Regions from separate parts of the Streptomyces sp. NPDC085927 genome, predicted to be linked through region 1. Evidence: riboswitches for the same ligand, from Rfam matches in the RefSeq annotation. Region 1 holds a riboswitch; each other region holds the start of a gene.
The links. Region 1 has a riboswitch for thiamine pyrophosphate ahead of thiC (phosphomethylpyrimidine synthase ThiC). Riboswitches for the same ligand answer to the same signal wherever they lie in the genome.
Positions count from the first base shown of each region.

Region 2: linked by a shared signal. The riboswitch ahead of ACIF80_RS31845 (thiamine ABC transporter substrate binding subunit) and the one ahead of thiC (phosphomethylpyrimidine synthase ThiC) in region 1 are both predicted to bind thiamine pyrophosphate.
Region 3: linked by a shared signal. The riboswitch ahead of thiO (glycine oxidase ThiO) and the one ahead of thiC (phosphomethylpyrimidine synthase ThiC) in region 1 are both predicted to bind thiamine pyrophosphate.

Region 1 is NZ_JBITSN010000006.1:471,799-478,946, reverse strand. It holds gene ACIF80_RS19475 (IclR family transcriptional regulator C-terminal domain-containing protein) at 1-649, shown strand, start outside; gene ACIF80_RS19470 (SsgA family sporulation/cell division regulator) at 748-1,182, shown strand; gene ACIF80_RS19465 (YibE/F family protein) at 1,419-3,056, opposite strand; TPP riboswitch at 3,331-3,519, shown strand; gene thiC (phosphomethylpyrimidine synthase ThiC) at 3,512-5,326, shown strand; gene ACIF80_RS19455 (VWA domain-containing protein) at 5,416-6,918, shown strand; gene ACIF80_RS19450 (hypothetical protein) at 7,116-7,148, opposite strand, start outside.
Region 2 is NZ_JBITSN010000017.1:61,994-69,141, forward strand. It holds gene ACIF80_RS31835 (ABC transporter ATP-binding protein) at 1-777, opposite strand, end outside; gene ACIF80_RS31840 (ABC transporter permease) at 778-2,379, opposite strand; gene ACIF80_RS31845 (thiamine ABC transporter substrate binding subunit) at 2,427-3,509, opposite strand; TPP riboswitch at 3,594-3,699, opposite strand; gene rlmN (23S rRNA (adenine(2503)-C(2))-methyltransferase RlmN) at 3,748-4,854, opposite strand; gene ACIF80_RS31855 (phosphatidate cytidylyltransferase) at 5,141-6,265, opposite strand; gene frr (ribosome recycling factor) at 6,265-6,822, opposite strand; gene pyrH (UMP kinase) at 7,004-7,148, opposite strand, start outside.
Region 3 is NZ_JBITSN010000002.1:562,830-569,977, forward strand. It holds gene pknB (Stk1 family PASTA domain-containing Ser/Thr kinase) at 1-595, opposite strand, end outside; gene ACIF80_RS07515 (thiazole synthase) at 797-1,591, opposite strand; gene thiS (sulfur carrier protein ThiS) at 1,594-1,830, opposite strand; gene thiO (glycine oxidase ThiO) at 1,827-3,005, opposite strand; TPP riboswitch at 3,003-3,114, opposite strand; gene ACIF80_RS07530 (hypothetical protein) at 3,164-3,514, shown strand; gene ACIF80_RS07535 (NAD(P)/FAD-dependent oxidoreductase) at 3,547-4,788, shown strand; gene ACIF80_RS07540 (Rv2175c family DNA-binding protein) at 4,947-5,312, shown strand; gene thiE (thiamine phosphate synthase) at 5,623-6,303, shown strand; gene metF (methylenetetrahydrofolate reductase [NAD(P)H]) at 6,497-7,148, shown strand, end outside.

The sequences.
Region 1 (7,148 bases):
GACCGGGCTGGCGCTTCCCACGGCCTACCACCTGCTGCGCACCCTTGTGTACGAGGGCTATCTGCGCCGCGACAAGGGGCTGTTCTTCCTCGGCGACGCGGCCGAGCGACTGAACAGCAGCGGAGCCCCGCAGAAACGTCGCAGCACGGTCGTTGCCGCACTCGCGCACTGGCGTGACGCGATCGGAGCCCCCGTGTACTACGCGGTGTACCGCGAGGGCGAGATCGATCTGGTGTGCGTCTCCGACACTCCGGGCAATCCCGCGGTCCAGGAATGGGCAGACTTCCGGGCGACCGGCCACGCCCACGCCATCGGACAGTGTCTGCTGTCCCAGCTCGACGAGGCCGCCCGCCGTGACCACCTCGACCGCTACCCGGTGCAGCCCGTCACGCCGTACACCGTGCGCGACGGGCACAGCCTGCTCCGGCGCCTGGAGCGGACGCGTCGCATGGAGCCGGTGTTTGCGCGTCAGGAGTACGCGCTGGGGACGGTGTGCGCGGCCGTGCCGATCACGGCCGGTGCCACGGCCGCGACGATCGCCGTCTCCCTGCCGGTTCATCAGGTCCATCGGCTGCACCCCGCCGCTCAGCAGTTGCAAGCGGAAGTGGGCCGTCTGCTGGGGCCGTTGGCACCCTCTATCAGTATCTGAAAACTCACTCCTTGTGATTCGCTGTGCACGTTGAGCAAGATTCATCCAGTGTCAGGGGTCCATTCCCGGCCGGTCCGTAGCGAATGACGGGGTAGGCGATGCGCGAGTCCGTGCAGGCAGAGGTCATGATGAGCTTTCTCGTGTCGGAGGAGCTGTCCTTCCGTATCCCGGTGGAGCTCCGCTACGACACCTGTGATCCCTACGCCGTACGGTTGACCTTCCATCTTCCCGGTGACGCGCCGGTGACCTGGGCGTTCGGCCGGGAGCTGCTGATCGACGGGGTGGGCAGACCGTGCGGTGAGGGCGACGTACGCGTTTCACCGGTCGACCCCGACGCCCTGGGCGAGGTGCTGATCCGGCTTCAGGTCGGAGGTGACCACGCGCTGTTCCGTTCGTCCACGGCGCCCCTCGTGGCCTTCCTCGATCGCACCGACAAACTGGTACCGCTGGGCCAGGAGGGGGCGCTCGCCGACTTCGACGCCCATCTCGACGACGCACTGGACCGCATCCTGGCGGAGCAGAGCGCCGGTTGAGGCGTTCCGCATCCGGCCATCCTGTGGCGGAACCCTTCACCGTGTTCCGCCAGATCATGCAGGAACGCTTCCGCAGTGGTGACCGAGCGGATTCGGTGCCGGATTGACCGGCAGACGGCAGACGGTGGTCGACGGTTGACTACCGACTACCGACTACCGACTGCCGGAGGGCGGGTTGCCGGGAGAGCGGCCGCGGACGATCGGAAGTCGGCGGCGCGCGGACCGGCGCCGCGGGGTCAGCGCTTCCGGCGCCTGCCCCGACCGCCGCGTGCCGGAGCCGACCGGACGCCTTCCTCGGCCGCCGCCTGCGCGGCCGGGCGGTCGGCCGAGACCACCAGGGCGGCCAGCACCGTGGTGACCGGCACTGAAGCCACCAGACCGATCGAGCCGATCAGCGTACGCACGATCTCCTCCGCCACCAGCTCGCTGTTGGCGACCGTGCCCACGCTGCTCTGCGCGATGGAGAACAGCAGCAGCAAGGGCAGCGCGGCGCCCGCGTAGGCGAGCACCAGAGTATTGACGACGGACGCGATGTGGTCGCGGCCGATGCGGATGCCCGCGCGATACAGCCCGCGCCAGCCCATCGACGGGTTGGCCTCGTGCAATTCCCATACGGCCGACGTCTGCGTGACCGTCACGTCATCGAGCACACCGAGCGATCCGATGATGACACCGGCCAGCAGCAGGCCGCTCATGTCGATGTCCGGGTAAAGGCCGTGGATCAGACCGGTGTTGTCGTCGGTGTCGCCGGTCAGCGCCGCCCAGCTGATGAAGACCGAGCCCAGAAAACCGATCAGCAACAACGAGATCAGGGTGCCGAGAACGGCCACGGAGGTGCGCGCCGACAGTCCGTGGCAGAGATACAGGGCCTGCAGCATGATGGCGCTCGCCCCTACCACCGCCACGACCAGGGGGTTCGAACCCTGCAGGATCGCGGGCAGGATGAAGAAGTTCAGCACCAGGAAACTGACCGCCAGCGCGACCAGTGCCATCACACCGCGCAGCCGTCCGACAGCGACGACGGCGACCGCGAAAATGCCGGCGAGCAGGCCCAGCGGTACGCGCCGGTTCACATCCGCCACCGAGTACTGGAGGTCCTTCGGTGCGGAGGGCTCGTAGGCGACCACGACCTCCTGGCCCTCGCTCAGCTGCCGTGACTGGTCCGGCTGCACGATCTCGGTGAAGGTGCGGCCCACATCGTCGCCGGTGTCGACCCGGATCGTCGCTTTCTTGCACGTGCCGTCCGCCTGCTGCTGAGCGGAGGACCCCTCGGCCGTCGAGGTGTCACCGGTCGGGACGCCCCCGGACGCGTTGACGGACGAACAGCTCACCTCGACCACCTTGGTGACCGTGGCCTGCTGCGTCTGCCGGTCGAAACCGACGCCGGTCCGTTCGTGATCGGGCGTGCCACCCGGCCACAGCACCGCGAGGCCGATCAGCACCGCCGCGCCGAACGGGATGAGGACCGCCGCGATGACCTTGCGCAGGTGCTTCGAGACGGGAGCGGCCGGACCGTGGCTGTGACTGTGCCCGTGCGCGTGGCCGTGCCCACCGTCGTCGCCCGGACCATGCCCGTGCCCGCCGCCCGGAGGCGGACCGCCGTGCCCGCCGCCCGAATTCGGGCCGTCGCCGGAGTTCGGGCCACGTCCACGGCCGCCGGCACCGAGGCCCGGGCTGTGGGCATGACCCGGACCGTGGTCCCGGCCGCGGGCTCGACCTTGCCCCTGCCCTTCTTGCCCCTGTCCATGGCCCGGGCCCGGCCGGCCCGCGCCGGGCCCGGGAGCCCGACCGGGTGGTCCGAAAGCCGGGTTTACGGGCCCCGGGCCGGTGGGCCCGTCGGAGCCTCTGGAACCAGGGCCTCCAGGGCCGGGCAGGTGGTTCTGTGTCGCCGGCGCCTCGCCGGGGCCGTGTCCACGCCCGAACCAGTCTTCGGAGCCGGGGCCGTCTCCCTGAACGCCCCCATGGCCCGGGCCGGTGCCGGCTGCGGGTCCTCTGCCACGGCCGCCGCCGATTCGGGCGCCGGGGCCACGTGACGGTTCGGGCGGCGGGTACGGGGGAGGTTGCGTCGAGGTCACCGCCTGATCATCGCAAGAACAATGAAGGCCCTCTGTTCACCGCGCCAGGATTCCCGCTAGCGTGGAGGCACCTTTTTGTACACGCGGGAGCTCGGAGCACCGGGCTGAGAGGGCGCTGACCTCCGTCCCAGCGATGTTTCACATGAAACACCACTTGTCCGAGTGATGTTTCACACGGAACGTCGACAGACGGAAGCCGCTGCGCCGACCGCTGAACCTGTTACCGGGTAATGCCGGCGTAGGGAGTAGGTCTCATGACCAACAAGGATGCACGCACGCCTGTCTCCACTCAGAATCCGACGGAAGCGTCGGCGGGGGAGGAGGCCGGGAAGTCCATCGGCTGGCACAAGGCGTACGTCGAGGGCACACGCCCCGACCTGCGGGTGCCGGTCCGTCAGGTGCACCTCACCAACGGGCAGTCGGTCACGCTGTACGACACCTCGGGCCCGTACACCGACCCCCTGGTCGTCACCGATGTGCGCAGAGGGCTGACGCCGGTGCGGGAGAACTGGATCATCGCGCGCGGTGACACCGAGGAGTACGCGGGCCGTCCGGTCCGTCCCGAGGACGACGGGATCAGGCACACCTCTCCGCGCGGTGGACTGCGCAATCTCGACGCGGTGTTCCCGGGCCGGCCCCGTCAGCCGCGCCGGGGCCGCGAGGGCGGGGCGGTCACGCAGCTGGCGTACGCGCGCCGCGGTGAGGTCACGCCCGAGATGGAGTACGTGGCCATCCGGGAGAACGTATCGCCGGAGGTCGTGCGTGAGGAGATCGGGGCAGGCCGCGCGGTGCTGCCCGCCAACGTCAACCACCCGGAGGCCGAGCCGATGATCATCGGCAAGCGGTTCCTGGTGAAGGTCAACGCCAACATCGGCAACTCCGCGGTGACCTCCTCCATCGAGGAGGAGGTGGAGAAGATGACCTGGGCGACCCGCTGGGGCGCCGACACGGTCATGGACCTGTCCACCGGCCGCAACATCCACACCACCCGGGAGTGGGTGCTGCGCAACTCCCCCGTCCCCATCGGCACCGTGCCGCTCTACCAGGCGCTGGAGAAGGTCGACGGCAGGGCCGAGGAGCTGACCTGGGAGATCTACAAGGACACCGTCGTCGAGCAGGCCGAACAGGGTGTGGACTACATGACGGTCCACGCGGGCGTACGGCTGGCGTACGTGCCGCTCACCGCCCACCGCAAGACGGGCATCGTCTCGCGCGGCGGCTCGATCATGGCGGCGTGGTGCCTGGCGCACCACAAGGAGTCGTTCCTGTACGAGAACTTCGAGGAACTCTGCGAGATCCTCGCGGCGTACGACGTCACGTACTCGCTCGGTGACGGTCTCCGGCCGGGTTCGATCGCCGACGCCAACGACGAGGCGCAGTTCGCGGAGTTGCGCACGCTCGGGGAACTCAACCGGATCGCCAGGCGTTTGAATGTGCAGACCATGATCGAGGGCCCGGGGCATGTCCCGATGCACAAGATCAAGGAGAACATCGACCTTCAGCAGGAGATCTGCGATGAAGCCCCGTTCTATACGCTCGGCCCGCTGACGACGGACGTCGCGCCCGCGTACGACCACATCACCTCCGGTATCGGTGCGGCGATGATCGCCTGGTGGGGTACGGCCATGCTCTGCTACGTCACGCCCAAGGAGCACCTGGGCCTGCCGGACCGCGACGACGTCAAGACCGGCGTCATCACCTACAAGATCGCCGCCCATGCCGCCGACGTCGCCAAGGGGCATCCGGGGGCACAGGAGTGGGACGACGCCCTGTCCGACGCGCGCTTCGAGTTCCGGTGGGAGGACCAGTTCAACCTGGCTCTCGACCCGGACACGGCACGGGAGTTCCACGACGAGACGCTTCCGGCGGAGCCCGCGAAGACGGCGCACTTCTGCTCGATGTGCGGGCCGAAGTTCTGCTCCATGAAGATCAGCCGGAGCATCACGGAGCGGTTCGGCGGGACCTCGGCGGAGGGTGCGTCGGCCGAGGAGATCGCCGAGGGGATGCTGCGGAAGTCGAAGGAGTTCGCCGAGGCGGGCAACCGTGTGTACCTGCCGTTGACGGACTGAACGAACGAGCGGACCGAAGGAACAAAGGGGCGGGCCGTTCGGGCCCGCCCTCTCCTCTCCCGGGCGGATGGGTCGGCAGACTGGATGTCATGACAGCGAGATCAATGAGCAAGGGGTCCAACCTTCCCGTCGACGCCCAGGTGGTGCGCGTCGAGCTCGCTTGGGCCGCCGGGACCGGTGTGCCCGACATCGACGGGTCGGCTCTGCTGCTCACGGAGGGCGGGCGGGTGCGGGACGACGGAGACTTCGTCTTCTACAACCAGCCGCGGCACACCTCCGGCGCCGTGACGCACCTGGGGAAGCGGAGCGCCGCCGGCGCCGCGACCGACACGGTCGAGGTGGACCTGCGCCGGCTGGAACCGGCCGTCGAGCGAGTCGTGCTGTGCGCGTCGTCCGACGGCGGGACGTTCGGCCAGGTGCCGGGACTGGTGCTCAGGCTGCTCGACGCCGGTACGGGGGCCGAGATCGCGCGGTTCGACATGGTGGCCGGGACGGAGACCGCGTTCATCGGGGGCGAGCTGTACCGGCGGCAGGGAAAGTGGAAGTTCCGCGCGGTGGGGCAGGGGTACGACACGGGGCTCGCGGGGCTGGCCACCGACTTCGGTATCACCGTGGACGACGCTCCCCCGGCGGCAGCGGACTCCACGGCGGCTGCCGGCTCCACCACGGCACCCGGCGTGACGACGCCCCCTGCCGCGGCCGCAGTGCCGCCAGTCGTCCCGCCCGCGGTACCCACCACCCCGTCCCGGCCCTCGGTCGCGCCGGCCGCCTCCGCCCCGGTGCCCCCGTCCTCCGTCCCCTCTTCCGGCCCGTCGGCCGCTCCGCGGCTCACCAAGGGTGAGGAGCGGCTGCCGGTGGACATGCGCAAGCGGCTGTCACTGCGTAAGGAGCAGGTGGCGGTCAGCCTGCGCAAGCACGGAGCCGCCGGGGTCACCGCGCGCGTCATCCTCGTGCTGGACGCCTCCGGTTCCATGTCCTTCCTGTACTCCAAGGGGGTGGTGGCGGACGTCGTCGAACGCATGGCCGCGGTTGCCGCGCAGCTGGACGACGACGGTGAGATGCAGGCCTGGACGTTCGCCTCGAATCCGGCACGGCTGCCGGACCTGCGGCTGGGCGAGCTGCCCGAATGGCTCCGGCTGCACGTACGGGTGGGAGAGATGAGCCTCTTCCGGCGCGGGCGGAAGAAGGGGCTGGACCCGCGTCAGGCCGACATGCGGGAGGTCGGCATCCAGAACGAGGAACAGAAGGTCATCGCCGAGGTCCGCTCGTTCGTCAGGGACAGTCCCGCGGCGGCCCCGACGCTCGTGCTGTTCTTCTCCGACGGTGGTGTCTACCGGAATGCCGAGATCGAGCGGGAGCTCCGCGAGGCGGTGGAGGAACCGATCTTCTGGCAGTTCGTGGGCCTTGGCCGGGCGAACTACGGCGTGCTGGAGCGGTTCGACACGCTGACCGGACGACGCGTCGACAACGTCGGGTTCTTCGCCGTCGACGACATCGGCACCGTGCCGGACCCGGAGTTGTACGACCGCCTGCTGTCCGAGTTCCCCCAGTGGATCACCGCAGCGGGCCGGGCGGGCATTCTCCGTCCCTGACGACCACTGCCCAGGCCTGTACGGGCGTGGGGCGTGAGCCCCGGACAACCCCGGCCCCGGCTCACGCCCCTCGGCGCGGAGCCTCTGGGGCAGGCTCCGCCGGTGAGGGAGCGCAAGCCGACGGCTGGGCCGTCCGCATGCTTCGGTCCGTCCGGCGGGGCCGGCTCCGGTGGGGCCGGCTTGTCCGGTTGTTCCGGTTACTCGGGCTTGTGTTCCGGTCCTCCGAAGTC
Region 2 (7,148 bases), on a different contig from region 1:
CGCCGGCACCGGGATCTTGCCCCAGGGCGTCACCGCGACGTCCGCGGTGACCGTCGCCTCGGCCACGTTCTCGAAGCCGAGGAAGCGGGCCACGAACGCGTCGGCCGGGCGCTGCCACACCTCGAGTGGCGTACCGGACTGGGCGATCCGCCCGTCCCGCATCACCACGACCCGGTCGGCCAGGGCGAATGCCTCACCCTGGTCGTGCGTCACGGCGAGCACGGTGGTGCCCAGCCGGCCGAACAGCTCCCGTAGTTCGACGACGAGCCGCTCCCGGAGCGAGCGGTCGAGCTGGCCGAGCGGCTCGTCGAGCATCAGCAGCCGAGGGCTGGGTGCCAGCGCGCGGGCCAGCGCGACGCGCTGCTGCTCTCCGCCGGACAGGGCGGCCACGGCCCGCTCCCGCGCCCCGGGCAGTCCGACGAGCTCCAGCAACTCCCTTACCCGGTCTGCTTGTTCCCTGCGAGACGCACCGTGCATCCGCAGCCCGAAGGCCACGTTGCCGCCCACGTCCCGCTGCGGGAACAGCTGGTGGTCCTGGAACATCAGCCCGACCCCGCGCCGGTGTGCGGGCACGCCCGCCTGGTCGCGCCCGGCGAGCGAGATCCGTCCCGCGTCGAGGGGCTGCAGTCCGGCCACCGCCCGCAGCAGGGTGGACTTGCCGCTGCCGCTGGGCCCGAGCACGCACACGGTCTCGTGCTCGGCGACCTGGAGATCCACGGCGTCCAGCACCGCGCGCCCGCCGAAGCGGACGGTGGCACCCTCGAGGCTCAACAGCATCTAGAACTCCCCGGATCTGTCGGTCCGCAGCCGCTCGAGGAGCAGCAGCGCCACCGCGCACACGATCATCAGAATCGTCGACAGGGCCATCGCCTGCCCGTAGTTGAGCTCCCCCGGCCGGCCCAGCAGCCGTGCCACGGCCACCGGCAGTGTCGGGTTGTCCGGCCGCGCGATGAACACCGTCGCCCCGAACTCCCCCAGCGACACGGCGAAGGCGAACCCCGCCGCGACGAGTACGGCCCGTCGCACCATCGGCAGGTCCACCTCCCGCCACACCCGCCACGGCGACGCCCCGAGCACCGCCGCCGCCTCCCGCAGCCGCGTGTCCACGGCCCGCAGCACGGGCAGCATGGTCCGTACGACGAAGGGGACACCGACCAGTGCCTGCGCGAGCGGTACCAGGATCCAGGAGGAACGCAGGTCCAGCGGCGGCTCGTCGAGGGCGAGCAGGAACCCGAAGCCGACGGTCACGGCGGACACCCCGAGCGGCAGCATCAGCAGGGCGTCGAAGCCCCGCACCAGCGGTCCCGCGTCCCGCCGGGTGAGCGCGACGGACGCCAGGGTTCCGATCACCACGGCGATGACGGTGGCCGCGACCGCGTACCGCAGGGAGTTGCCGACCGCCTCGATCGGCGCTACCAGGAACACGCCCCCGTCGTCGCGGGTCAGCGCCCGGTAGTGGCCGAGGCCCGCGTCGCCGAAGGACCGTTCCACCAGCACCACGAGCGGCAGGAGCAGCAGGACGGCGACGGTGGCGACGACCCCGGCGAGCAGCGCCCACTGCCCGGTGCCGTGCGGCCGCCGCGCGGTCTGGGAGGCGTCCACCAGCCGCAGCGCGGTCTCCCGCCGCCGTACGGTCCAGGCGTGCAGGGCGAGGATCGCGCCCACCGCGACGAACTGGATCATCGTCAGGACGGCGGCGGTGGACAGGTCGAAGATCTCCGACGTCTGCCGGTAGATCTCCACTTCCAGGGTGGCGAAGGTGGGCCCGCCGAGGATCTGCACCACACCGAACGAGGTGAAGGTGAACAGGAAGACCATCAGCGCGGCGGCGGCCACGGCGGGCGCCAGGGCGGGCAGCGTGACGGTCCGCCAGGCCGTGAACCGGGAGGCGCCGAGCATCCGCGCGGCCTCCTCCTGCCGCGGGTCGAGCTGTCCCCACAGTCCGCCGACGGTGCGCACGACGACGGCGTAGTTGAAGAAGACGTGCGCCAGCAGGATCGCCCACACGGTGGTGTCCAGCCGCAGACCCCACAGCTCGTCGAGGAGCCCGCCGCGCCCCACGAGCGCCATGAACGCCGTACCGACGACGACCGTCGGCAGCACGAACGGGACGGTGACCACGGCCCGCAGCAGCTGTTTGCCGGGGAAGTCGAAGCGGGCGAAGACGTACGCACCGGGCAGGGCGATCAGGAGGGTGAGGGCGGTGGAGACCAGCGCCTGCCAGGTGGTGAACCACAGCACCTGCCGGACGTCGGACTGCGCCAGCACCTCCCCGATCCGCCCGATCTGCCAGACCCCGTCGGTCTTCAGTCCTCGCGCGACGATCGCGGTGACGGGGTAGGCGAAGAAGACGGCGAAGAACGCGACGGGCACGGCCATCAGACCGAGCCGCGCCGCGGTCCCACGCCGCCTCGCCGCGGCTCGGCTCACTTCAGTACGAGCGAGGTCCACGACTTGACCCACTGGTCACGGTGGTCGGCGATCTTCGCCGGGTCCATGGTCTCGGGGTTCTTGGCCTGCGGACCGTACTTCGCGAAGTCCTCGGGCACCTGGGCGCCCTCGCGCACCGGGTGGACGAACATGTTCAGCGGCATGTCGTCCTGGAACTCCTTGGTGAGCAGGAAGTCGAGCAGTGCCTTCCCGCCCTCGGGGTTCTTCGCGTTGCTGAGCAGCCCCGCGTACTCGACCTGGCGGAAGCAGGTGCCGTCGGCGACACCGGTGGGAGCGGTCTTCGGCCTCGGGTCGGCGTAGATCACCTCGGCGGGCGGGGAGGAGGCGTAGGACACCACCAGCGGCCGGTCGCCCTTGGCCTGCTTGCCGCCGGCCGAGCCGGAGAACTCCTCGTTGTAGGCCTGCTCCCAGCCGTCGACCACCTTCACGCCGTTGGCCTTGAGCTTCTTCCAGTAATCCGTCCAGCCTTCGTCGCCGTATTTCGCGGCGGTGCCGAGCAGGAAGCCGAGGCCGGGCGAGGAGGTGGAGGCGTTCTCGGTGACGAGGAGGTTCTTGTACTCGGGCTTGATCAGGTCGTCGAAGGTCCGCGGCGGGGCCAGGTCGCGCTCGCTGAACCACTCCTTGTCGTAGTTGACGCAGACGTCACCGGTGTCGACGGGCGTGACCCGGTGGCCGGCCCCGGTGGCCCGGAGCCCGGGAAGGACGAAGTCGGAGTCCTTCGCCTCGTACGGCTGGAACAGCCCGTTGTCGAGGGCTCGGGACAGCAGGGTGTTGTCCACGCCGAAGAAGACGTCGCCCTGGGGGTTGTCCTTGGTCAGGATCGCCTTGTTGACGGCCTGCCCGGCGTCGCCGTCCTCCAGGACCCTGAGCTTGTAGCCGGACTCCTTCTCGAAGGCGGCGACGACGTCCTTGGACGCGGCCCACGAGTTGTGGCTGACGAGGGTCACGGTCTTCGACCCGCCGTCGCTCCTGCCTCCGCCGTCGGACGAGCCGCAGGCGGACAGCGTGACCAGGCCCAGCCCGAGGGCCAGGATCGTGACCTTCTTGGTGATGTTCACCGGTTTTTTCCTCCTGGGGGTGACCAGGAAGAGACGCGGCCCTGCCCGGGACCCCTCACAGGTGTCCCGGGCAGGGCGCAACAGCTCGAGTGATGACCGATCTCCCTACCCAGAATGACCTGGGCGAGGTTCGGAGGGTCTGCGGCCGATGCCGCACTCTCAGCGCTGTGGCGCTCCCCTGTCGGAAAATGAACGTGTGGTTACCCGGTATGCAGTTGTCGTCCTTGTGCCGGCCAGGCTACCTCTCGCTCGCGGCGAGCTGACCACAGGCCCCGTCGATCTCCTGTCCACGGGTGTCCCGGACCGTCACCGGCACACCGTGCGCGGCGATCGCGTCCACGAACGCCTTCTCGTCCTCGGGCCGCGAGGCGGTCCACTGGGAACCGGGCGTCGGGTTGAGCGGGATCAGGTTGACGTGCACCGGCTTGCCCCTGAGCAGCCGCCCGAGCCGGTCACCGCGCCACGCCTGGTCGTTGATGTCCCGGATCAGCGCGTACTCGATGGACAGCCGCCGCCCGGACCTGGCCGCGTACTCGAACCCGGAGTCCAGGACCTCGCGCACCTTCCACCGCGTGTTCACCGGGACGAGGGTGTCGCGCAGTTCGTCGTCGGGCGCGTGCAGGGAGATGGCCAGGCGGCACTTGAAGCCCTCGTCGGAGAACCGGTTGATCGCCGGCACGAGCCCGACCGTCGACACGGTGATCCCGCGCTGGGACAGCCCGAGGCCGTCCGGCTCGGGGTCGGTCAGGCGGCGGATGGCGCCCACGACCCGGTTGTAGTTGGCGAGCGGCTCGCCCATCCCCATGAAGACGATGTTGCTCAGCCGTGCCGGTCCGCCGGGAACCTCCCCGTCCCGCAGCGACCGCATCCCGTCCACGATCTGGTGCACGATCTCCGCGGTGGACAGGTTCCGGTCGAGACCGGCCTGCCCGGTCGCGCAGAACGGGCAGTTCATGCCACAGCCCGCCTGCGAGCTGATGCACATCGTCACCCGGTCCGGGTACCGCATGAGCACCGACTCGACGAGGGTTCCGTCGAACATCTTCCACAGCGTCTTGCGGGTGGTGCCCTGGTCGGTGGACAGATGCCGGACGACCGTCATCAGCTCGGGAAGCAGCGCCTCCCGCAGCTTGGCCCGGGACCCGGCGGGAATGTCGGTCCACTGCTCCGGATCGTGCGCGTACCGCGCGAAGTAGTGCTGCGAGAGCTGCTTGGCCCGAAACGGCTTCTCACCGGCCGCTGCGACCGCCTCCTTGCGCTCGGCGGGCGTGAGGTCGGCAAGGTGCCGCGGCGGCTTCTTGGATCCGCGCGGCGCGACAAAGGTCAGTTCTCCGGGCTTAGGCATGGCTGTACCAGTGTCGCAGATCCATTGGGGTGACCGCGCGGACCGGCCGCGGGGCCCCGGACCGCCTGGGACGTCCTGCCGAAGTCTCTCCGGCAAAGCCCTTCCAGGACGGCGCGAGCCCCCGCGTCCGACAGGGCGCGGGGGCTCGAAGGGTGCCGGGGCCGACCGGGTCAGCTCCCGACGAAGACCACCGGCAGCCGGCCACCGAGGCCGTCGGCAGCAGGGAGTCCGGGCGGTCCTGCTGTGTCCCTGTGCGGCCGGCGCCGCGCGGCGCCGTGACCTTCCCTCACCCGGACCCGACGAAGACCACCAGCAGCAGCCACACCACCGGCGCCGTCGGCAGCAGGGAGTCCAGGCGGTCCATGATGCCGCCGTGACCGGGCAGCAGGGTGCCCATGTCCTTGATGCCGAGGTCCCGCTTGATCATGGACTCGCCCAGGTCGCCGAGGGTGGCGCTGACCGAGACCGCGAGCCCGAGCAGCAGCCCCTGCCACCAGGTGCCGTCGTCGATCAGGAACTGCATGCACAGCGCACCCGCCACCATGGCGAACCCGACCGCGCCCAGCAGGCCCTCGCGGGTCTTGCCGGGGCTGATGCGCGGAGCGAGCTTGTGCGTGCCGAAGCGCCAGCCGACGGCGTACGCACCGGTGTCGGCGACGACCGTGATCACTATGAACGTCAGTACCCGCCAGGGCCCGTCGTCCGCGGCCAGCATCATCGACACGAAGGTCGCCAGGAACGGCACGTAGAACGCGGCGAAGACCCCCGCCGTGACGTCCCTGAGGTAGTTCTCGGGCGGTTGGGCCATCCGCCAGACCAGCACCGCCAGCGCGGTGAGCGCCATCGCGATCCACGCGCCGTCGCTGCCCCACACGTACCCGGAGACGATCGTGGCCGCACCGCCGGCCGCGAGCGGAACGAACGGCGCCTCGATGCCCTTGCGCTCTTCCAGCCGCTTGGTCAGCTCCCGCAGGCCCACCACGATGGCGACGGCGACGACGCCGACGAAGACGGCCTTGACGACGAACAGCGACACGGCGACCAGCACACAGAGCCCGACACCGACCCCTATCGCGGCACGCAGATCACGCCCCGCGCTCTTCTTCTGCGGCGGGGGCGCCGGCTGCGGGGTGTCGGACATGGGCTCCGGATTCTGCGGCATCTCCCCGGGGTGGGGACGCGCCCGTGTCGGCTCGTCTCGGACCAGGGGGCCGCTCGGCCGCGCGGCCCCCTGGTCCGCCTCCTGACCACCGCCGTGTTCGGGTTCACCGGGCACGACCGGCATGGGGCGAGTCTGCTGCGCGTAGTGCGCGTCGTACGGGGGACCCGCCGGGACAGCTCCCTGGACGGGCCCCTGGTCGGGCGGCCCCCAGTACCCGGCCTGCGGCGCCCCCCAGGAAGAGTCGTTCATCAGACCTCGAGGAGTTCCGCTTCCTTGTGCTTCAGGAGCTCGTCCACCTGGGCGACGTACTTCGCGGTGGTGTCGTCGAGCTCCTTCTCCGCACGGCGGCCCTCGTCCTCGCCGACCTCGCCATCCTTGATCATCTTGTCGATGCTGTCCTTGGCCTTGCGGCGCACGGCGCGGATGGAGACCTTGGCGTCCTCGCCCTTGGCCTTGGCGACCTTGATGAACTCGCGGCGGCGCTCCTCGGTCAGCTCCGGGAACACCACGCGGATGATGTTGCCGTCGTTGCTCGGGTTGACGCCCAGGTCGGAGTCCCGGATGGCCTGCTCGATGTTGCGCAGCGCGCTCTTGTCGAACGGCGTGACCACGGCCATGCGCGGCTCGGGCACGGAGAACGAGGCCAGCTGGTTGATCGGCGTCAGTGCGCCGTAGTAGTCGGCCACGATCTTGTTGAACATCGCCGGGTGCGCACGGCCGGTGCGGATCGCGGCGAAGTCCTCCTTGGCGACCACGACGGCCTTCTCCATCTTCTCCTCGGCTTCGAGGAGGGTCTCTTCGATCACCACTTGCTCCTGCGTGTCTTGAGTAGGCCCGGCCGCGGTTCCCTGTCGGGGCGGCGGCCGGCTGCGTCGCGTCTTCTTCCTGCACGGTTCCCGACCGGTGGGACATTGTCCATCCCCCGGCCCGGCCCGTCCCGTCCGTCCCCCGGGGGCGTCACCCCTCGGACGGGTGCTTGTGGTCCGGTCACTTCCGGTCCGTCGGGTCACCCACCAGTGTGCCGATCTTCTCACCCTTGACGGCGCGCGCGATATTGCCCTCCGTCAGCAGTTCGAAGACGACGATGGGGAGCTTGTTGTCGCGGCACAGGGTGACGGCCGTGGCGTCGGCG
Region 3 (7,148 bases), on a different contig from region 1:
CGTCCACGCGGGGGTCGGCGGTACCGCTCTCGATCTGCTCCGGTGCCAGGTAGGAGACCGTGCCCAGCACGGAGCCGGTGGTGTTCGTCACCGTGCCCACGCCCCGGACCAGGCCGAAGTCGGCGACCTTGACCCGGCCGTCGTCCCCTATCAGGACGTTCTCCGGCTTCATGTCACGGTGCACGAAACCGGCCCGGTGCGCGGCACCGAGCGCGGCCAGCATCGGCTCCAGGATGTCCAGCGCGGCGCGCGGCTGCAGCGCCCCGCGCTCGCGCAGCACGTCCCGCAGGGTGCAGCCGGCGATGTACTCCATCGCCAGGTACACGTACCCCCGGTCGGTGCCCTGGTCGAAGACCTGCACCACGTTCGGATGGTCCAGACGGGCCGCCGACTTCGCCTCGCGGATGAACCGGTCGACGAAGGAGCCGTCGGCGGCGAGCGCCGGGTGCATCACCTTGAGCGCGAGCACGCGGTCGAGGCGGGTGTCCACGGCCCGGTAGACCGTGGCCATCCCGCCGACCGCGATACGCGCCTCGACGCGATACCGACCGTCGAGCACCTGCCCGACCAGAGGGTCCTGAAGGGTCGTGTCCACGCAGCGAGTCTACGAGCAGCCGCCGACACCCCCGACCGCTTCGTCGCGGATCGGTCCGCGACTGCAGCCGACCTGTGACGCAACCCACGCAGCCCGGGACGGGTGCGATCACGGGCGCACCCCCACGAGAAGCCCCGGCCTCCCGGCCGACCGGAAACGGGCGGTGCGTGGGCGGAGAACGACCCGGCGACGGCGGCCCCCTCAGAACGCGGGCCGCTCCGGATCCAGCGCGGCGAGGCCTTCCGCGGGAGACGACGCCTCGGCGAAGTGCCGCCGCGGGATCCGCCCCGCCCGCCGGGCCAGCCGCCCCGCCTCCACCGCACCGCGCATGGCGGCAGCCATCAGCACCGGCTCCTGCGCCCGCGTCACCGCCGAGGCGAGCATCACCCCCGCGCACCCCAGTTCCATCGCCAGCGCCGCGTCCGACGCCGTACCGGCGCCCGCGTCCAGGATCACCGGCACGCGCGCGTGCTGCGTGATCAGCTCGAAGTTGTGCGGGTTGCGGATGCCGAGCCCCGACCCGATCGGTGACCCGAGCGGCATGATCGCCGCACAGCCGGCGTCCTCCAGTTTCCGCGCCAGCACCGGGTCGTCATTGGTGTACGGCAGCACCGTGAACCCGTCGTCGACCAGCGTCTGAGCCGCCTCCAGCAGCTCGATCGGGTCCGGCAGCAGGGTGCGCTCGTCGGCGATGACCTCCAGCTTGACCAGGTCGGTGCCGAGCGCCTCCCGCGCGAGACGCGCGGTGAGCACCGCTTCGCCGGCGGTGTAGCAGCCCGCCGTGTTCGGCAGCACCCGGATGCCCAGCTTCTCCAGCACCGACAGGACCGAGCCGTGCACCGAGGGGTTCACCCGCCGCATCGCGACGGTCGTCAGCTCCGTACCGGACGCCACCAGCGCCCGCTCCAGCACGTCGAGGCTGGGCGCCCCGCCGGTCCCCATGATCAGCCGGGACGTGAAGGACGTACCGCCGAGAACGAACGGATCGTCGGCCATGGTCAGCCTCCTTGGACGGCGGTCAGGACTTCCACCCGGTCCCCCTCGGAGAGGGACGTGAGCGGCCATCGCGCGCGCGGGACGACGGTTTCGTTGAGGGCGGCGGCCACCCCGGAGGGAGCCGGGGTCAGGGTGGCGACCAGCGCGTCGAGCGCCGTGCCGGAAGCCACCTCGCGCGGCTCCCCGTTGACGGAGACGGTGACGGTGGTGCCGGTCGTGGCATTCGCCGGATCGTTCATGCGGGCTGCTCCGTGAGTGCGGCGGCGGTGAACCGCAGGGGGGTGAAGGGGCGGGCCTCGGCCGGGAGCCCACCGGTGGTCAGGACCTCGGCCAGGACGTCGCCCGTGACCGGCGTGAGCAGTACGCCGTTGCGGTGGTGCCCGGTCGCGAGGACCAGCCCCGCCAGCGCGGACGGGCCGAGCAGCGGCGCGTTGTCGGGGGAGCCGGGGCGCAGCCCGGCCCGGGTCTCGGTGAGCGGCAGTTCGGTGATCCCGGGGACGAGTGCGTGGGCGTCGCGCAGCAGTTCGTACACCCCGCCCGCGGTGACGGTCGTGTCCCAGCCCTGTTCCTCGCTGGTCGCCCCGATCACCAGCTCCCCGTTCTCGCGCGGCACCAGGTACACATGGCTGCCGCGCACCACCGCGCGTACCGTCCGGCTCAGGAACGGGCCGAACCGGTCCGGCATCGCGAGCCGGACCACCTGCCCCTTCACGGGACGTACCGGAGGCAGCACGTCCGCCGGGATCCCCGCGAGCCGACCGCTGAGGCTGCCCCCGGCGAGCACCACCTGCCCGGCGCTCAGCCCGGTGCCGTCGGCGGTGACCACACCCGTGGCCCGCTCCCCGGCGACGGTGAGCCGCTCGGCCCACGCGCGGCGCACTTCCACTCCCGCCCGCTCGCAGGCGGTCACCAGCGCGGCCGCCAGGCGCCGGGGGTCGATCTGGTGGTCGCCGTCCACCCGCAGCCCGCCGCGCACACCCGGTGCGAGCATCGGCTCCAGACGTCGGCACTCCCGTCCGGACAGCCACTGCGCGTCGAGCCCGGACCGCTGCTGCAGGACGTGCAGTTCACGCAGGTGAGCGCGGTCGTCGGCGTCCAGCGCGACCGCGAGCGTGCCGCAGCGGCGGTAGCCGAGGTCATGGCCGGCGGCCTCGGTGAGCTCGGCCGCGAAGTCGGGATAGCGGCGCGCGGAGGCGAGGTTCAGACCGAGCAGGGTCTGCTCGCCGTAGTGCAGTTCGGTGACGGCGGCCAGCATCCCGGCGGCCACCCGGGCGGCGCCGGCACCCGGCTCGGGGTCCAGCACGGTCGTGGACAGCCCGCGCTGCGCGGCCCGCCAGGCCGTGACCAGGCCGATGATCCCGCCCCCGACGACGAGGACGTCGGGGGAGCGCTGCGAGGTGTGTGTGGGCGGCATGGGCGTCCAGCCCCTCCCTTCGCCGGCATGACCCGGATCAGGTTCATACGGTCGGAGGCCGCCAGCCTCCCTCTCAGCCCGGTGCGTCCGGGCTCCCGCGAGTGTCTTACGTTGGCCACCCTAGCCTCCGGATCAACGAACGTGTAGGGAGTCTTCGCATGGCTGGTTCGCTCGACGGTCTCGTCCTCGCCCCCGTCGCCGACCAGGCGCCGGGCCAGGTCGGAACCCGCACCCGGTTCGCGTACCACGAGCGGGACGGCGAGATCTGGGCCGAGTACGCGGGCGGTGACGTCGTCCGCGGACACCTGGTGGGTACCCGGGAGGGGGACCGGCTGGACTTCCGGTACGTGCAGCTCAAGCGCGACGGCACCACCTCCTGCGGACACTGCGGGTCCACGGTCGTGGAACTGCCCGACGGGCGGGTGCGGCTGGAGGAGACCTGGGAGTGGGAGTCGCAGCCGGGCAGCGGCACCAGCGTGGTGGAACAGCTCACGGCTCCCGAGGACTGACCGGCCACCGGACGGGTGTCTATGGTGATCAGGTGAGTGAGCAGACGCAGGAACGGGGACCGTCCGGACCGCGGCGCGTGGTGGTGACGGGGGCCGGGATGGCCGGCGTACAGACCGCCGTCGCCCTCCGGGAGCAGGGCTTCACCGGCACCGTGACACTGATCGGCGCCGAACCCCACCAGCCGTACGACCGGCCGCCCCTGTCCAAGGCGGTGCTGCTCGGCACGGCGGAGAACTCCGCCTTCGACGTCGACTTCGAGGCGCTCGGCATCGAACTGCGGCTCGGCTGCGAGGTGTTCGGGCTGCGCCCCGCCGACCACGAGCTGGACACGGAGGCCGGGCCGGTCCCCTACGACGTCCTGGTCGTCGCGACCGGCGCCGAACCGGTCCGGCTGCCGGGCGCGGAGGGGGTTCCGGGCGTCCATCTGCTGCGCACCCTGGACGACGTCGAACGACTGCGGCCGGTGCTCGCGCGCCGGCAGGACATCGTGGTCGTCGGCGCCGGCTGGATCGGCGCGGAGTTCGCCACGGCGGCGCGCGAGGCGGGCTGCGCGGTCACCGTCGTGGAGGCCGCCGGCCGGCCGCTGGCCGAGGCGCTGCCCGCCGAGGCGACCGCCCCGATGACCGCCTGGTACGACGACGCGGGAGTGGTGCTGCGGACGCACGCGCGCGTGGAGCGCGTCGAACCCGGCGCGGTGGTGCTCGACGACGGCTCGCGGCTGCCCGCGGACGCCGTCGTCGTCGGTATCGGCGCCCGCCCCGCCACCGCCTGGCTGGCCGGCTCGGGGGTCGAGCTCGGCGAGCACGGCGAGGTGGTCGCCGACGCCCGCCTGACGACCTCCGTGCCGGACGTGTACGCGGTGGGCGACTGCGCGTCCTTCCCCTCGAGGCGGTACGGCGAACGCCTGCTGGTGCATCACTGGGACAACGCCCTCCAGGGCCCGCGCACGGTCGCGGCGAACATCATCGGGTCGGCCACCGGTGAGCCCCCGGCGGTGTACGACCCGGTGCCGTACTTCTGGTCCGAGCAGTTCGGACGCTTCGTCCAGTACGCCGGACACCACGCGGACGCCGACCGGACGGTGTGGCGCGGGGAGGCCGACGGCCCGGCGTGGACGGTCTGCTGGCTCCGCGCGTCCCGGCTGGTCGCGCTGCTGGCGGTGGGCCGCCCCCGCGACCTGGCCCAGGGGCGCCGGCTGATCGAGGCGGGCACGGTGATGGACGAGACGCTGCTGGCCGACCCGGCACGACCCCTGAAGTCGGCGAAGGCGTGAGCTTTTGGTTTCCCGGTTTCCCGGTTTCCCGGTCTCCCGGTCTCCCGGCCTCCGGTCACCCGGCCGGCAGTCCGAGGATCCAGTCGTCCGGGTTGAACGTCCGCCCAGGTGGAGGGGTCCGGCTTCCGGCTGTCGGTGCCAGATGGCAGGCTTGTCCCGTGACCGAGATTGACGCAAAGATCGATGCTCTCGTCCCCGCCTGGCTCACCCTTCCCGACATCGCCGAGATGCTCGGCGTCGAGGTGACGCGCGTCCGGCAACTGGTCAAGGAAGGCCAGCTCATCGCCGTACGCCGAGGTGAGAACCGCGCACTGCACGTCCCCGCCGCCTTCATCGACGAGGACAAGGTCGTCAAGGGCCTCTCCGGGACCCTGACGCTCCTGCGGGACGACGGCTTCACGGACGAAGAGATGCTGGAATGGCTCTTCACCCCCGACGAGAGCCTGCCGGGCACGCCCGCGCAGGCACTGAGCGAGAACCGCGGCACGGAGGTGAAGCGCCGCGCCCAGGCGCTCGCCGTCTGACCCCGGGACGGCACGCCGGGACCCGCACAAGCACCGGTACGCACCTCTTCGCGTGCCGCGCCCGTGCGGGTACAGCCGGCCATGAAACCGCCACCCGGCGCCGCTGCCCCAGGGCGCCGGGAAGGCCCGGCGGTCCGGGCGGCCGCCGGGCCGCCCGCGGCCGGTCTCCCGGTCGCCGCGGCGGCATAGGGTCCGTTGCGGCGTGTGCTCCGCCGGCCCCGACGGGCCGTGGGGCATCCGCCGACGACCCACCGGGCCTGCCCCGCGCGCGGCCGGCCCGGACGCCACCTACACACAGGGGGACTCCCGCATGCCCGACACCGCCGCAGGCACCGCCCCGCGCGCCCGCCTCGCCGACTCCCTGGTCTACCTCTGCACCGACGCCCGCAAGCGGCAGGGCGACCTCGCGGAGTTCCTGGACGCGGTCCTGGCCGGCGGTGTCGACATCGTCCAGCTCAGGGACAAGGGCATGGAGGCAGCCGAGGAGCTGGAGCACCTGGAGGTCCTCGCGGACGCCTGCGCCCGGCACGGCAAGCTGCTCGCGGCGAACGACCGCGCGGACGTCGCCCACGCCGCCGGCGCCGACGTACTGCACCTCGGACAGGGCGACCTCCCCGTCCCCGCGGCCCGGGCCCTCCTCGGCGAGGACATCCTGATCGGCCGCTCCACGCACGCCGAGTCCGAGGCCGCCGCGGCCGCCGTGCAGGACGGCGTGGACTACTTCTGCACCGGCCCCTGCTGGCCCACCCCCACCAAGCCCGGCCGCCACGCCCCCGGCCTCGGCCTGGTCCGGTACGCCGCCGGCCTCGGCACCGACCGCCCCTGGTTCGCCATCGGCGGCATCGACCTCGGCAACCTCGACGAGGTCCTGGAGGCCGGCGCCCGCCGGGTCGTCGTCGTACGGGCCATCACCGAGGCGGACGACCCGGGCGCGGCGGCGGCCGAGTTCGCGAGGCGGCTGCGGCAGACGGCACCGGGCGTCCGCCCCTGACACCGCCGCCGGCGCCCGTCGTCCGCCGCCGGCACCGCTCCCGCCGCCCGCCGGCCTGGCCCGTCGCCCGCCACCCCGGCCCCCCATCCCTTGTTCGTCACCACATGTCCAAAGGGTGGACAACAAGTCGGCAATTCCGGCAAATCTCCCGCATCCGGTTGGGGGACCGGCGCCCCCTGGCTAACCTGCCGGTATGGCCCTCGGAACAGCATCCGTCAGGACTGATCACGCGCGCACCGTGCGTGACATGCTCGCTGCCGGAAAGACGACGTACTCGTTCGAGTTCTCGGCGCCCAAGACCCCCAAGGGCCAGCGGAACCTCTGGAGCGCGCTGCGCAGGGTCGAGGCGGTCGCTCCGGACTTCGTCTCCGTCACCTACGGCGCCGGAGGGTCCACCCGCGCGGGCACGGTCCACGAGACCGAGCAGATCGTCGCCGACACCACCCTCACCCCGGTCGCCCACCTCACGGCGGTCGACCACTCCGTCGCCGAACTGCGCAACATCATCGGCCAGTACGCCGACGCCGGGATCCGCAACATGCTCGCCGTACGGGGCGACCCGCCCGGCGACCCGAGGGCCGACTGGATCCCGCATCCGCAGGGCCTGACCTACGCCGCCGAACTCGTCCGGCTCATCAAGGAGTCGGGCGACTTCTGCGTGGGGGTCGCCGCCTTCCCGGAGATGCATCCGCGCTCGTCCGACTGGGACACGGACGTCGCGCACTTCGTCGACAAGTGCCGGGCCGGTGCCGACTACGCGATCACCCAGATGTTCTTCCACCCCGAGTCCTATCTGCGCCTGCGTGACCGGGTCGATGCGGCGGGTTGCGGAACACCGGTGATTC